4 regions of the Halomonas bluephagenesis genome follow, and region 1 is predicted to be linked to each of the others. Evidence: predicted binding sites of a transcription regulator. Region 1 holds the regulator's gene; each other region holds the start of a gene.
The links. Region 1 encodes sigma-54, which starts transcription at its own class of promoters, with help from an activator protein. Its sites were predicted from a motif close to TGGCACNNNNNTTGCTNT; they were not measured.
Positions count from the first base shown of each region.

Region 2: the regulator sigma-54 is predicted to act here: its motif matches at 1,675-1,692, upstream of REH51_RS06375 (amino acid ABC transporter substrate-binding protein).
Region 3: the regulator sigma-54 is predicted to act here: its motif matches at 1,614-1,631, upstream of REH51_RS03035 (HAD-IIB family hydrolase).
Region 4: the regulator sigma-54 is predicted to act here: its motif matches at 1,989-2,006, upstream of REH51_RS02975 (sugar phosphorylase).

Region 1 is NZ_CP133631.1:392,394-395,571, forward strand. It holds gene lptA (lipopolysaccharide transport periplasmic protein LptA) at 1-349, shown strand, start outside; gene lptB (LPS export ABC transporter ATP-binding protein) at 429-1,154, shown strand; gene REH51_RS01875 (RNA polymerase factor sigma-54) at 1,260-2,675, shown strand; gene hpf (ribosome hibernation-promoting factor, HPF/YfiA family) at 2,773-3,081, shown strand; gene ptsN (PTS IIA-like nitrogen regulatory protein PtsN) at 3,086-3,178, shown strand, end outside.
Region 2 is NZ_CP133631.1:1,445,512-1,448,689, forward strand. It holds gene REH51_RS06370 (amino acid ABC transporter permease) at 1-537, opposite strand, end outside; gene REH51_RS06375 (amino acid ABC transporter substrate-binding protein) at 634-1,404, opposite strand; gene REH51_RS06380 (cephalosporin hydroxylase family protein) at 2,076-2,870, opposite strand; gene REH51_RS06385 (GNAT family N-acetyltransferase) at 3,002-3,178, opposite strand, start outside.
Region 3 is NZ_CP133631.1:676,985-680,162, forward strand. It holds gene REH51_RS03030 (glycosyltransferase family protein) at 1-598, opposite strand, end outside; gene REH51_RS03035 (HAD-IIB family hydrolase) at 619-1,554, opposite strand; gene REH51_RS03040 (OmpA family protein) at 1,903-2,916, opposite strand; gene REH51_RS03045 (hypothetical protein) at 3,122-3,178, shown strand, end outside.
Region 4 is NZ_CP133631.1:665,056-668,233, reverse strand. It holds gene REH51_RS02980 (TlpA family protein disulfide reductase) at 1-81, opposite strand, end outside; gene REH51_RS02975 (sugar phosphorylase) at 187-1,956, opposite strand; gene nrdR (transcriptional regulator NrdR) at 2,194-2,697, shown strand; gene ribD (bifunctional diaminohydroxyphosphoribosylaminopyrimidine deaminase/5-amino-6-(5-phosphoribosylamino)uracil reductase RibD) at 2,697-3,178, shown strand, end outside.

The DNA.
Region 1 (3,178 bases):
CGTCGATATTCGACAGGGCAATATGCAACTGCGCGGCGATCGCGTTGAAATTCAGCGTAACGATGCTGGTGAACTATCGCGCGCCGTAGCAACCGGTGGGCGAGCCTATATACGCAACCAGCTCGAAGGCCAGGCAAGGCCGATGGAAGGCTGGGCAAAGCGGATTATTTATCATGTTGCCGAGCGCCGAGTAGAGCTGATTGACCAAGCCGAACTTACCCAGCAGGCAGACCGCTTTCAAGGCGGACGGTTAGAGTACTTTATCGACCAAGGCGTTGTTCAGGCACGCTCTGATGTTAGTGGTGGTGAACCACAGCGTATCCGCATGACTCTTCAGCCGGAACAATAGGGAGTGCCCAGTGCCGACAAATAGCGCAGAGCCAGCACCTCAAACCACAGCGTCAGAACCAACATCAGAAGCAGCACCGATAAAAACACTTTATGCCCATCACTTAGCCAAAAGCTATAAGCGCCGCCGCGTGGTTAAGGATATTAACCTAGAGATCTCTCAAGGCAGCGTGGTAGGCCTGCTAGGCCCCAACGGCGCAGGCAAAACGACATCGTTTTATATGATTGTCGGTTTGGTGAAATCTGATGCGGGAAAAGTAGGCATTGATGGGCTTGATTTAACACATGCCCCCATGCACGAACGCGCGATGGCAGGTATTGGGTACTTACCCCAGGAAGCCTCTATTTTTCGTAAACTTTCCGTCGCCGACAACATTATGGCAATCCTGGAAACCCGCAAAGAGCTCGACCGTAGCGCCAGGGAGCAGCGCCTTGAGTCACTACTGGAAGATTTTCACATCACCCACATCCGTGACAATTTAGGCATGAGTCTTTCAGGCGGAGAGCGTAGGCGTGTTGAGATTGCCCGCTCTCTTGCGACAGAGCCTGCCTTTATCTTGCTTGATGAGCCGTTTGCCGGCGTTGACCCGATCTCAGTGGGCGATATTAAAACGATAATCCGAGCACTTAAAAAACGCCATATCGGGGTATTGATTACTGACCACAACGTACGGGAAACACTGGATATTTGCGATATTGCCTACATTGTAGGTGACGGCCATATCATCGCCAGCGGCCCTCCCCAGGAAATCCTCAATAACCAAAGGGTAAGAGACGTTTATTTGGGGGCTGATTTCCGCCTGTAAACAGTCACCTGCAGCAAAAATAGTGCTAGTGGCATACTTATTGCACTTGCACCAAACCATAACTCGCACTAGGGTGGAGCTTTCTGATTAACGAGTGGTTCTCAGATGGTCATGAAAGCTTCTCTTCAATTGCGTATCGGTACACAGCTGACCATGACACCTCAGCTGCAGCAGGCCATTGCCCTGCTACAGCTATCAACACTGGACCTTCGTCAAGAAATTCAGCAAGCACTTGATGCCAATCCAATGCTTGAACAGGAAGATGAGTTCGGCGAACAGGCCGTTAGTGAACCCCAGGAAGCTGAGTGGTCCGAAAGCATTCCTAGCGAACTCTCTACTGACAGTGACTGGTCAGACACTTACCAAGATATAGGCAGCCATGGCACCAGCAGCGAGGGGCCTGACTTTGAGCGTCAAGCCGCTGGCCAAAGCTTACATGGTCACTTACTTTGGCAACTCGCCATGACGGACTTCTCACCTCGCGACCATGCCATCGCTGAAAGCCTCATCGATGCGCTGGACGCCAACGGCTATCTGACCCAGCCTCTCAACGACATTCGCGAAGGACTTAAAGCCCAAGGACATGAAGGCCTTAGCCAGCGTGAAGTTGAAACAACCCTGCTTCGTCTTCAACAGTTTGAGCCCACCGGCGTGTTTGCTCGCGACCTGCGGGAATGCTTAATGCTGCAGCTCGCTTCACTGCCTGAAGATACACCGCTGCTTATGCCAGCCAAGCGTCTAGTACGTCAATTTCTTGAAGCGCTCGGTAAAGATGATGTGCGTTTGTTAAAGCGACGCTTAAGCCTGGATGATGATCAGCTCGATGACGTAATCCGCTTGATCCGCAGCCTTGATCCTCGGCCAGGAAGCGCCTTTGGCGATACAGATGACAGCTATGTGACACCAGACTTAGTGGTACGACACGATAACGAGGGATGGCACCTGGAGCTAAATCCGGAGGCATTGCCACGGCTGCGCATTCAACCTGACTACGCAAGCCTCATTAAACGGGCTGACAAGAGCCAAGATAACCAGTTTTTAAAAGAGCATCTCCAGGAAGCACGCTGGCTTATCAAGAGCCTTTCAAGCCGAAACGATACACTACTGCGGGTTGGTCGAGAAATCATAGCTCGCCAGATAGGCTTTCTGGAACATGGCGAAGAAGCCATGAAACCGCTGATATTAGCCGATATCGCGGACGCTGTGGAAATGCATGAATCCACTATTTCCAGGGTCACCACACAGAAATATATCCATACCCCGCGCGGGGTATTCGAACTCAAATACTTCTTTTCAAGCCAAGTCAGTGGCCAGGACGGCGGTGACAGTCACTCCAGCACCGCCATCCGGGCTCGAATCAAAAAACTGGTGCAAGATGAACCGCCCGGGAAACCTCTTTCAGACAGCCGCCTCGTGTCGCTATTGGAAGAGGGTGGCATTAATGTGGCAAGGCGAACGGTGGCCAAATATCGCGAGTCAATGGGTATACCCTCTTCAAGCGAACGCCGCCGTTTACGCTAATAAAACAGTGCTAACGAACAAAGTCTGTCTAAGGGCTTTGCAATAGCGCAAAAAGGGTTACAATCGAAGAACAGTCCGATGGATAAGGAGCACGTCAATGCAAGTAAATATCACTGGTCATCACGTAGATCTGACTGACGCCTTGCGTGACTATGTAAATGAGAAGCTGGAACGCGTTGAGCGCCATTACGACAACATCACCACCGTACAAGTGACCTTATCTGTTGAAAAGGAGCGTCAGCAAGCTGCCTGCACCCTGCATGCTGCAGGTGCTGATTTACACGCAGAAGCATTAGACAATGATATGTACGCTGCGATTGATGCACTAGCGGATAAAATCGATCGTCAACTCGTTAAACATAAGGAAAAAGCACAAGCTCGCGCCCAAGGCGCAGGCGTGCGTTAACTCAATGACGTTGGAAACCATTCTTCCCCCGGAGCGCGTGCTGTATGACGTCCCCGGGGGTAGCAAAAAAAGGGTGCTGGAATTTTTCAGCACCTTT
Region 2 (3,178 bases), 1.1 Mb from region 1:
TTTTTGGGTAGCGCCCATCATTTCGGTCACCCCCAGGGTAAACGCCAGGGAGGTCGCTTTAATCATATCGATGAAGTAGTTCATCAGCGTCGGCGTTGCCACGCGGGTTGCTTGAGGCAGAATAATCCGCCGCATCAATTGAGACTGGGTCATGCCGATGGACAGGGCAGCTTCGGTCTGGCTACGGTCAATACCCACAATCGCCGCGCGAATGGATTCCGCCATATACGCCGAAAAGTGCAGCGTCAGGCCAAGCACCGCGGCGGTCACCCCGTTGATGGAAATGAGCGCGTTAATCAGTTGGGGCAAACCGTAATAGAACAAAAATAGCTGCACCAATAGCGGCGTTCCGCGAAAAAACGAGATAAACAGCAGCGCCGCGCCGTTCAATACTGGCACCCGCGACACCCGAATGACCGCCAAGAGGCAGGCAATGATCAGCGCAAACACCATGGCGATACTCGCCATCTGTAGCGTTAACGGTAAATAGCTCAGTAGGACCGGCAACAGGCCCCACATATACTCCACATTCAGCATGGTTATTCCAACATTAGCTTAATCGCAATAAGCAAAACGGCCGTGGCATTGCCACGGCCGCAATCTAAAGATAGCCGTCACGAGGTAAAGCCGCGATTATGGCTGAGTGATATCAGTATCGAACCATTTTTGCGATATTTCACCTAACGTGCCGTTTTCACGCAGCTCTTCCAGAGCGGCGCCTACGCGGTCACGCTGAGCACGGCCCTCTTCATCATCACGGAACGGCAGCGCGTTTTCGATGGTTGTGAACGGCTGCCCAGCCAATGAAAGCGGCAAACCGCGCTCGCTGATCACTTGGCTTGCGCTAACGCGATCCATCACAAACGCATCGATACGGCCAAGCGCCACATCCTGCTCGACGTTAGATTCGTAGGTACGAATATCGATCTCATCGGCATTAGGCTGCTCACGCAGCAACTGCTCGTAGTTAGAACCGAGATTCACCGCAACGCTTTTGCCGGATAAATCTTCACCCCCCTGAATAGTGTCATTACCTGCCCGCACAACAACCTGGGCACCATCGTAAACATACGGCGCGGTGAAGGCGTACTTCGCTTTGCGCTCATCGGTAATGGTGATTTGGTTAGCAATGGTATCAATGCGCCCCGATTCCAGCATGCCCGCCAAGCCAGAGAAGCTTGCTGTCACGAACTCAATTTCATCGCCAGTTACATTACCAACGGCGTTCATTACATCCACTTCAAAGCCTTTCAGCTCATCACGCTCAACGTATGTAAAGGGGAAATCCCCCCCAGACATGCCGACTCGCAGCGTATCCGCATAAGCAGCGGCAGACAGCACACCACCCACAACACTAAGCGAAAGAACGGCAACGGCTTTTTTCCAACGGCTCACATTCGCCATATTTTTTTTCCTCTTTGGGGCACTTAAGCACCCTGCTTTAAACGTGGGCGCCGGTTGCGACGTTCGTCGAACATTTACCAGCGCAATAGAGCCAAGATACCAGCAAAAAAGAAATAATAAACAGCTTTCTTAGTGTTTTTTGGAATTTAGGATCAATCGGCGGTGCTATGGGGTGCTTGTCTTCACACCTCAAGAGTTTCTATCTCCCGACACCATCTGGTGCTGCCCCTAGGAGAACCCGACGTCCACCAAGTAACCTGCTTGTTACCTAGCGCTTATAATGTGCCAGGTAAAACCTTTAGGAATGCGGAAAATCAATGTCACTTTTAAGACAGCATCCCCTTCGTATACTTCCGTTACTGCTTAATGGCATCAGCCAGAATACTCAGCTGCTTGTTATAATTATCGGCCATCCATATATCTATGCCTTCATTCTAAAACGGGCAAGCATGATCTAATGTGTCGTCAATTCGCAATTGAAACTGTCAACAATGAGGTGGTATTGGCTATTACTGCCGCTTTCTCTCTTGCCCATAATAATTGGCCGTCAGCTTAATCCTGACGGCCATATAAAACCATTTAGCACTGACCACAAAACCACTCACTGCAGCCAAAAATTCACTCTACCGCCCACTTCACTTTGCATCTTTTCTCTGGCGAGTAAATCTTTATCAACTAACTCTTTTTAAGTAACCATCTGGCGCAACTGTAATCAAAAGTTTATTGTGAATATTCTTGTCAATTTCAAATTCGCTGTGCATTCCTAAGTACTTCCATACAGCCGTTTTTGGATTGTTTCCCGGCCCCCAGGGACGATCAGGAAACATATCAGCTGGCATGTCTTCTACAATGGTGTCGAATACTACACAATAGCTTCCAACACTCGTCAACGGCGCATAGGCTTCCAGCTCGGCCAGTACGTGGTCGTGGGTATGGTTAGAATCCAGACAGACCAGCACGCGTTCGTAACCCTCGGCTATTTGTTGAACCTGCTCAATTACTTCAGGCGCAATGCTGGAGCCTTGAATCATTTCGATACGTGAGGCCATAGGGTGAGCTTCAATAGCCTCCCTGTTGTGTGCGCGAATATCAATATCGATACCCAGTACTTTTCGTTTAGACTGTTTGGGATCAAGCACTGCGCCTGTCTCGATGGCTTCGCACATATCTAACAACGCGAGCATAGATGCACTTAGCATCAGTGAACCACCGTGAGCGATGCCTGTTTCGATGATCAAATCCGGCTTTATTTGCCAGATCAGCTCCTGAATGGCTGCCATGTCAACTGGCGTTTGGATAATCGGCCTACCCATCCACTGAAAATTGTACATGTATCGTTTGTCAAAGGCTCTCACTAACCACTCATTTGACTGACGATTCCATTCAGTTTCAGAAGAATAACTGCTTATTGAATCATGACTTTCTCGTAAAAACTGTGCAAATGGATTGTCGTCACTACTTTTCATATTTATCTCCAAAATCATAGCAGAAATTTCTTTCACCCTATAAACGAAACTATTTTTGACCTCCCTGTCCATAACTAATTAACTCAATAATCTTTCAGTAAATTAGCCTAAGCAAGCTTTTCCCATCAACTTTAACAGTGGTACTTCATATGGAAAAGTGAATCAGCTGATACTATAGCATGGTCTTTTAGAGGGGTTTCGCTAAGCTCCTCAAGCTCACCGCGAGATCCGTTTACTTCATACAGCGGCGCATCAAACTCTACTGAAAAACCACACTGATTATAAAACGTAACAGCTGGATTACTTGA
Region 3 (3,178 bases), 280 kb from region 1:
ACGGCGTCACCATCAACCTAGAGACGCGCCCATTGAGCTTTCCTTCAGCGATACGCGGGTAATATCCTTTACAAAAACTGTAATTGAAGCGGGGATTCGCGACGGGATACATAAGGCGTGCCAGAAGGCCCCGGTCGTAGGTAAGAATATCGCAATCGTGAAGACCAACAGTGGTGGAACGACCGGAACTAAGCACATAGCCAGCGCAATACCATACGTTTCTTCCTTTACCTGGCTCTAATGCCCCCAAACCGTGACTTTCTAGCTCTTGGTCGATGGTGCGTAAACGGGGGCCGTCATTCCATAGAATTCGTGTGTGCTGAGGCAAGCGCGAAAAGAATTCCCGTGCATATAAAAATTGATCACGGTCTGCCCTATCCAAACCAACGACAATTTCATTGAGATAAGGCACTTTCACCAGCTCATCAACAATCGCCGACAGCGCAGGTCCTTCCAGTTCAGAAAAAAGCGAGGGTAAAATTAGCCCCATTGGGCGACGTTTGGCAAACTGACAAAGCTCCTGCTCAAGGGCCTCAACCGGTCGACGCGTTAAGTTGTGAAAATCAGTAATCACACCATTTTGATGAAAATCACTCATACGCTAGCCTCCCGTGGCTTTTAAACTGATGCAGCGGCTTCATTTGCTGGCGTCATTTTTAGACGCCCGTCATCTCGCCCCCACCAGTGGGCTACCCCCTCAGCCCAGCCAGTTGGCCCAGTTGCATTCGTTCGATATAGCGAGCTGTTTTGCGGCTCAACGTTAAGTGCGTGACAACCTCGAATAACCACGGCTTGATCGACGGCTTCCAGCATCGTGATATCGTTTGGGCCATCGCCCAGGCCCAATGAAAGCGGCTGGCTGCCTCGTAATGCAGTAAATCGTTTAATTAGCCACTCTACGGCCCCCCCTTTATCAGACAAGCGCCCAATCACATGCCAAAAACGGCCCCCTTGTGTAAGTTCAAGGCCATCGCCTTCAAGCGCAATGCGGAACGTTTCAAGTGCGGCTGCATTATCTTCCCAAATAAGCGGCTCACTCCCCTCCCGCTGCCGCGCTGCTTTGGCACGGGTTTCATCAAGCCCAGTTAACGCCATTACCTGTTGAAGACTTAAGTCGCCCATTCGAGTAAACCGAATCCCCAGACGCTTACGCCAAACATTTAATCGCGCTCTAATGAAACCACTATCAACACCGGTGTGTTTTATAACGACGCCATCTCGGCCATTACCAGGGCGATCTAAACGCGCATGGCACCAACCTGGCGGTAGACCAATAACGGCACCATTCTCAGCAATAAAGGGGGTCGCTGTTAGCCCAAGGGATTCCCGCAGGGGGATGAGCTCAGCGCGGGTTTTACTGGTGACCGGAATAACCGGAACCCCTAGCTGTTTAAGGCGAGCAAGCCAGGGCTTGGCAGGTGAGAAATCATAGTTATGATGATCTAACAGTGAACCGTCTAAGTCGGTGACTACCAAACGCGGTTGAAGCGCTGGATCCAAGTCGCTTGGTGACTGAGCATCGCTGGGCAACGCAGTACGCTTGTGTTCGGTCATAGCACCACCCTTTTGCAATCTTAAAAGTCGTTACGCACTTCCACTTTTAGATAAGCAACCAAGCAGTTTGTATGCCAATACAATTTTATTCTTAATAATCAAAAATTTAACTCATAAAAAGTAGCCGCTTTCTTATGAGCCCCAAAACAACGCAGCTTCGGCGCACCAAAATGGCGCGCAAATAAATGGAAAAAAATTCGACAAGGCCTTGGCAAAAGCTCATAAATAGCTATACTCAAATTGTACCCACTGACAACCTTGTACACCCCTCACCTGATGTCAGTGGGCTGCAGTGAGCCAAGCCCTTTAACACCCGCCTCCCCCGGCGGGTTTTTTTTGATCAATGCGTTAGTCCACGTGAATAACGACCTCAACGCGACGGTTTCGCGCTCGCCCTTCGGCAGTGAGGTTATCTTCTAGTGGCTGGGTTGCTGCTAATCCAACGGCTCGCAAGCGCTCAGGGGAGACGCCTGCGGCTTCCAGTGCTTCAACGATGGCAATCGCACGCGCACTGGAAAGCGCCCAGTTGGACGAAAACTCTGGGGTATTGATAGATTGGCTATCAGAGTGCCCCTCCACCCATACTTCCCCCTCAAAGCGCTGTATGGTGTCCATCAGCGACCCTACGAGCGATGAGCCACCTTCTGTTAACTGGGCATCGGCAGAGGGAAATAGCAACCGATCCTGCACACGCAAACTGATCCCTTCGGCAACCCGGGAAACTTCAACGCCTTCCAAGTTGGGTAGATATGTCGATGCTTCCACACGCTCAGTCAATCTCTCATCAAGCGCTAATGCGCTGTTGATCGCCACATCAGACACTTCTTGTACATTGACAGGAGGACGGTCAGTGAGCACTACCATGTAATCCGCCAACGGAGAGGCCGATTGACGCTCATCGGTGGGCAGTAGTAACTGCGGAAGCATAATCTCACCAGCCGATGGCTCCTTATCTGTTGGTGTTTCTTCAATGCGCGCCAATAATGGCGGCACACCCACGACAGCAGAGCGAACCTTAGGTAACCCTGCTACGCCTAGCGCAGCGCTAATCGCGAACGGACTGAGCGTATCACTACTGGGAAATACACTTGGTACCGGGCGCTGCTGGCGATGCTCTGCTAGCGCATCCGGCAGTGGTATTTCTCTAGCAGGCGACGACTCATAGCCGTACTCTTCGGCGGCTTCCTGCTGAAACCATGATGGGTTTGTCACATCAGCCGCAGCAATAATGATAACGAACAGGGCTACCAGCAGTGTCATGACGTCGATATAGCTAATCATCCAACCGCTATTACTTTCATCTTCTGTATAGGCGGTTAGCAATGAATCGTGACGCGGACCAGCGCGGTGGGCTTCAAGCATGGGGGGTTTCACTCATTCAAGTTTTTAACCTCGTGGCCGATCTAGGGTAAGCATGGCAAACTAGTCTATCAAAAGCCGTTTCGTAGCGAGAAGGAACTATCAGGTGCGCACCCGACCTATGTCATCAAGAACTGTTTCATTTTCGACAGAGTCATCAAGAACCATGTCATTACCGACCATGTCATCATCGACAATGCCATCATCCATGGTTCAACTATTGCGCCCTGCCTGTATTGGACTGGCGAGCCTGATGCTAAGCGGC
Region 4 (3,178 bases), 270 kb from region 1:
TGCCATCAAAAAAGCCATGACAAACACAAGTTGATGAAGACTGAAGCCCAGGGGACCAATTGCGATACTTTGCTGCAGCATAGTTAACCGTTATCTCAGTTAATGATGAATGCTGCAGTATCACAGTAGTCGATTATTTGACGATTATATTACCTATTGCTGAGACGTTATGCCGCAATGCCTCTTTCATGTGTCTGCCACCATCCATCTTATTGCATAGGGCGGTAGCGCGGTTTCCTCTCCGGGGGGTTGCATGTCTAAAGCACGCCAAACATGTTGGCTAAGCGCCTGCTCAAGTGCTTCTCCCACACTATCTAATGGCAGCAGCGTGTCGGTGACATTAAACAGGGCAAGCAGGCGGCGGCCGTCACTGAGTGGTCCTCGCTCAATGGCTAACAATTCAGGAGGTGTGGGCAGTACGCGCTGTGTGGCGTTGGGGTGAAAGCAGGGTTCTACCCGCCGTAGCTCCAACAGGCGGCTAAGGGCATGAAAAACATCGTGGGTTGGTGTTGAAGGGCTTTCAAGTAACAGGGCTAATTCGTCACGCTGCCAACGGCGGCGATTAATTGAACGTAAACGGCCGCTGCGTTCCACCCCTTCAACATCGTTAAGGGTGCCGGTCAGTGTATGAATATAGAGGGCGGGAATGCCCTGAAGCGTGAGCATAATGGCCTGGCTGCAAAGGAAGCGGGCAATTTGCCAGGGATCTGGTCCTCTACGCGTGCCGCGCATGGCCTCAAACCAGGTAATGTTGATCTCATAGGGCGAGTCACTACCATCGGGATTGCTGCGCATACTGACAAAGCCACCAAAGCGATGCATCAGCTCTAGCAGCGCATCTCGTTCATGGTCCGGGAGCAGCCCTTCTAAAGGACGCACACCAATACCATCATGGCTCGCTGTGAAGTTTAAATAGGTGCAGTGTCTGGGCAGTATCGGCAGGCTGGAAAGCCATGTTTGAAGGGTAGTGGCTTCACCGCGGGTGAGTGTATGCAATAGCAGTGGTGGTAGGGCAAATTGATAGACCATATGGGCTTCGTCAGGCGCCCCATTGGCTAACCGTTCTAGGCCAAAGTAACTGATGTTTTCTGCGTGAGGGACATTGGTCTCGGTAATTATCAGCGTGCCAGGCGATATTTCATCCACAATGGCGCGCAGTAAACGGACAACCGTATGGGTTTCAGGGAGGTGGATGCAAGATGTTCCCAGGCGCTTCCATAAAAACGCTATCGCATCCAGGCGAATGATGCGCACGCCCTGTTGAAGGTAAAACAGCAAAATGCCAACAAACTCTAGCAATACATCAGGATTTTCAAAGTTTAAATCAATCTGATCTTCTGAAAATGTCGCCCATACATGGCGAGTGCCTCGGCGCGTGGAAATGGGCACTAGCAATGGGCTGCTGCGTGGCCGAATAACGTCAGAAACATCGGTTTCTGGGTCTGCTTCAATAAAGTAATCACGACCTGGCAGGCTGCCGGTTAGATAATCTACAAACCACAGTGACTCACGAGATACGTGATTAAGCACTAAGTCGGCCATGACGTCATAGTGGCTGGCTAGCTCGCGAATGTGCTCCCAATCACCTAGCTCTGGATTAACCTCACGGTAATGAATGACTGAGAAGCCATCATCGCTACTCCAAGGAAAAAAAGGCAGTACATGCACGCCGCTAATGCGCTCGCCCAAATAGCGTTGAAGAAACTCATTAAGCACAGCAAGTGGGGGCGTTTCCTCTGCCACAATGGAATCACCGTAACTAATGACCCACTGATCTTTTTCGCTCCATGTTGGTGCGTTACCGCTTTCAGCCGCCATATTTTGTGTTGTGGCTGGCGCCTGTGACGCACGGCGAAAGTGCTCAATGTGTTGACCAATGCGGCGCTGTATCTCGCTGGCGCGGGGGCCGTAGAGGTGCGAAAGGAATTGATGGACCGTCTGCTCAAATGGGGTCATAGGGGAGTCCTCTTAAACAACCTACGACAAACGCTGCAGCTTGTGTGCCAAATCGTTACAATGCTAGGTTAACGCCGCGTTTAAAGAAGCGACTATTTTTGCTTGCAAGCGCCCTTAAACTGCATGTCGTTGTAGCGCGTGGCTACTCCGCTGCTAATAATAGTTCATAATATGCTTATATGTGCCGTTATCCGCACAGGCTGACACGCTGCACGTACTGACAACAGGTTGACTGCCATGCATTGCCCTTTTTGTGGTGCTAATGATACTCGAGTGACCGACTCGCGGCTGGGAGCCGACGGGGACCAGGTGCGCCGTCGTCGCCAATGCGCTAGCTGCCAAGAACGCTTCACCACGTATGAGACCGCAGAACTCATCATGCCGAGGGTCGTGAAATCCGACGGCTCACGTGAAACGTTTAACGAGGGCAAGCTGCGTGCAGGCATGCTGCGAGCGCTTGAAAAGCGTCCGGTAAGTGCCGAGGCAATAGAGGCCGCCGTTGAGCGTATTCGCCAATCGCTTCGTGCCCGTGGGGATCGCGAAGTTAATGCGCGGGATATCGGTGAAGCCGTCATGAAGGCATTAAGCAACCTGGATCAGGTGGCGTATATTCGCTTTGCATCGGTATATCGTAAGTTTCAGGATCTAGACGAATTTCGCGCCGAGATAGACCGTCTTTCTCAAGATCCAGGCGATCATCCGACATCAGCCTACAGCGGCCCAGATCGCGGAGAGGCTTGATGAACGAGTTGACGGAGAGAGGCTTTACCAGCGCTGATCATCAATTTATGGCGCGTGCTCTGCAATTGGCGGCGAAAGGGCTGTATACAACAGACCCCAACCCCCGGGTGGGCTGTGTTATTGTCCGCTACGATCAACACGCGGAAGGGCAAGTGGTTGGCGAGGGCTTTCACCTCCGTGCTGGCGAACCTCATGCAGAAATTCACGCACTTAACGCCGCTGGTGCTAAGGCAAAAGGCGCAACGGCTTATGTCACGTTAGAACCTTGTTCCCATACAGGACGCACTGGCCCTTGTGCCGTTGCGTTAGCGGATGCCCAAGTGGCCCGTGTGGTCGTGGCAATGGTTGACCCTAACCCTTGCGTTAGTGGACGCGGTATCAATCGGCTCCGGGAAGCGGGGATTCAGGTAGATGTTGGGCTGTTGGAACAAGATGCCTGTGCGCTAAATCCTGGCTTTATTTCCCGTATGCAGCACAAACG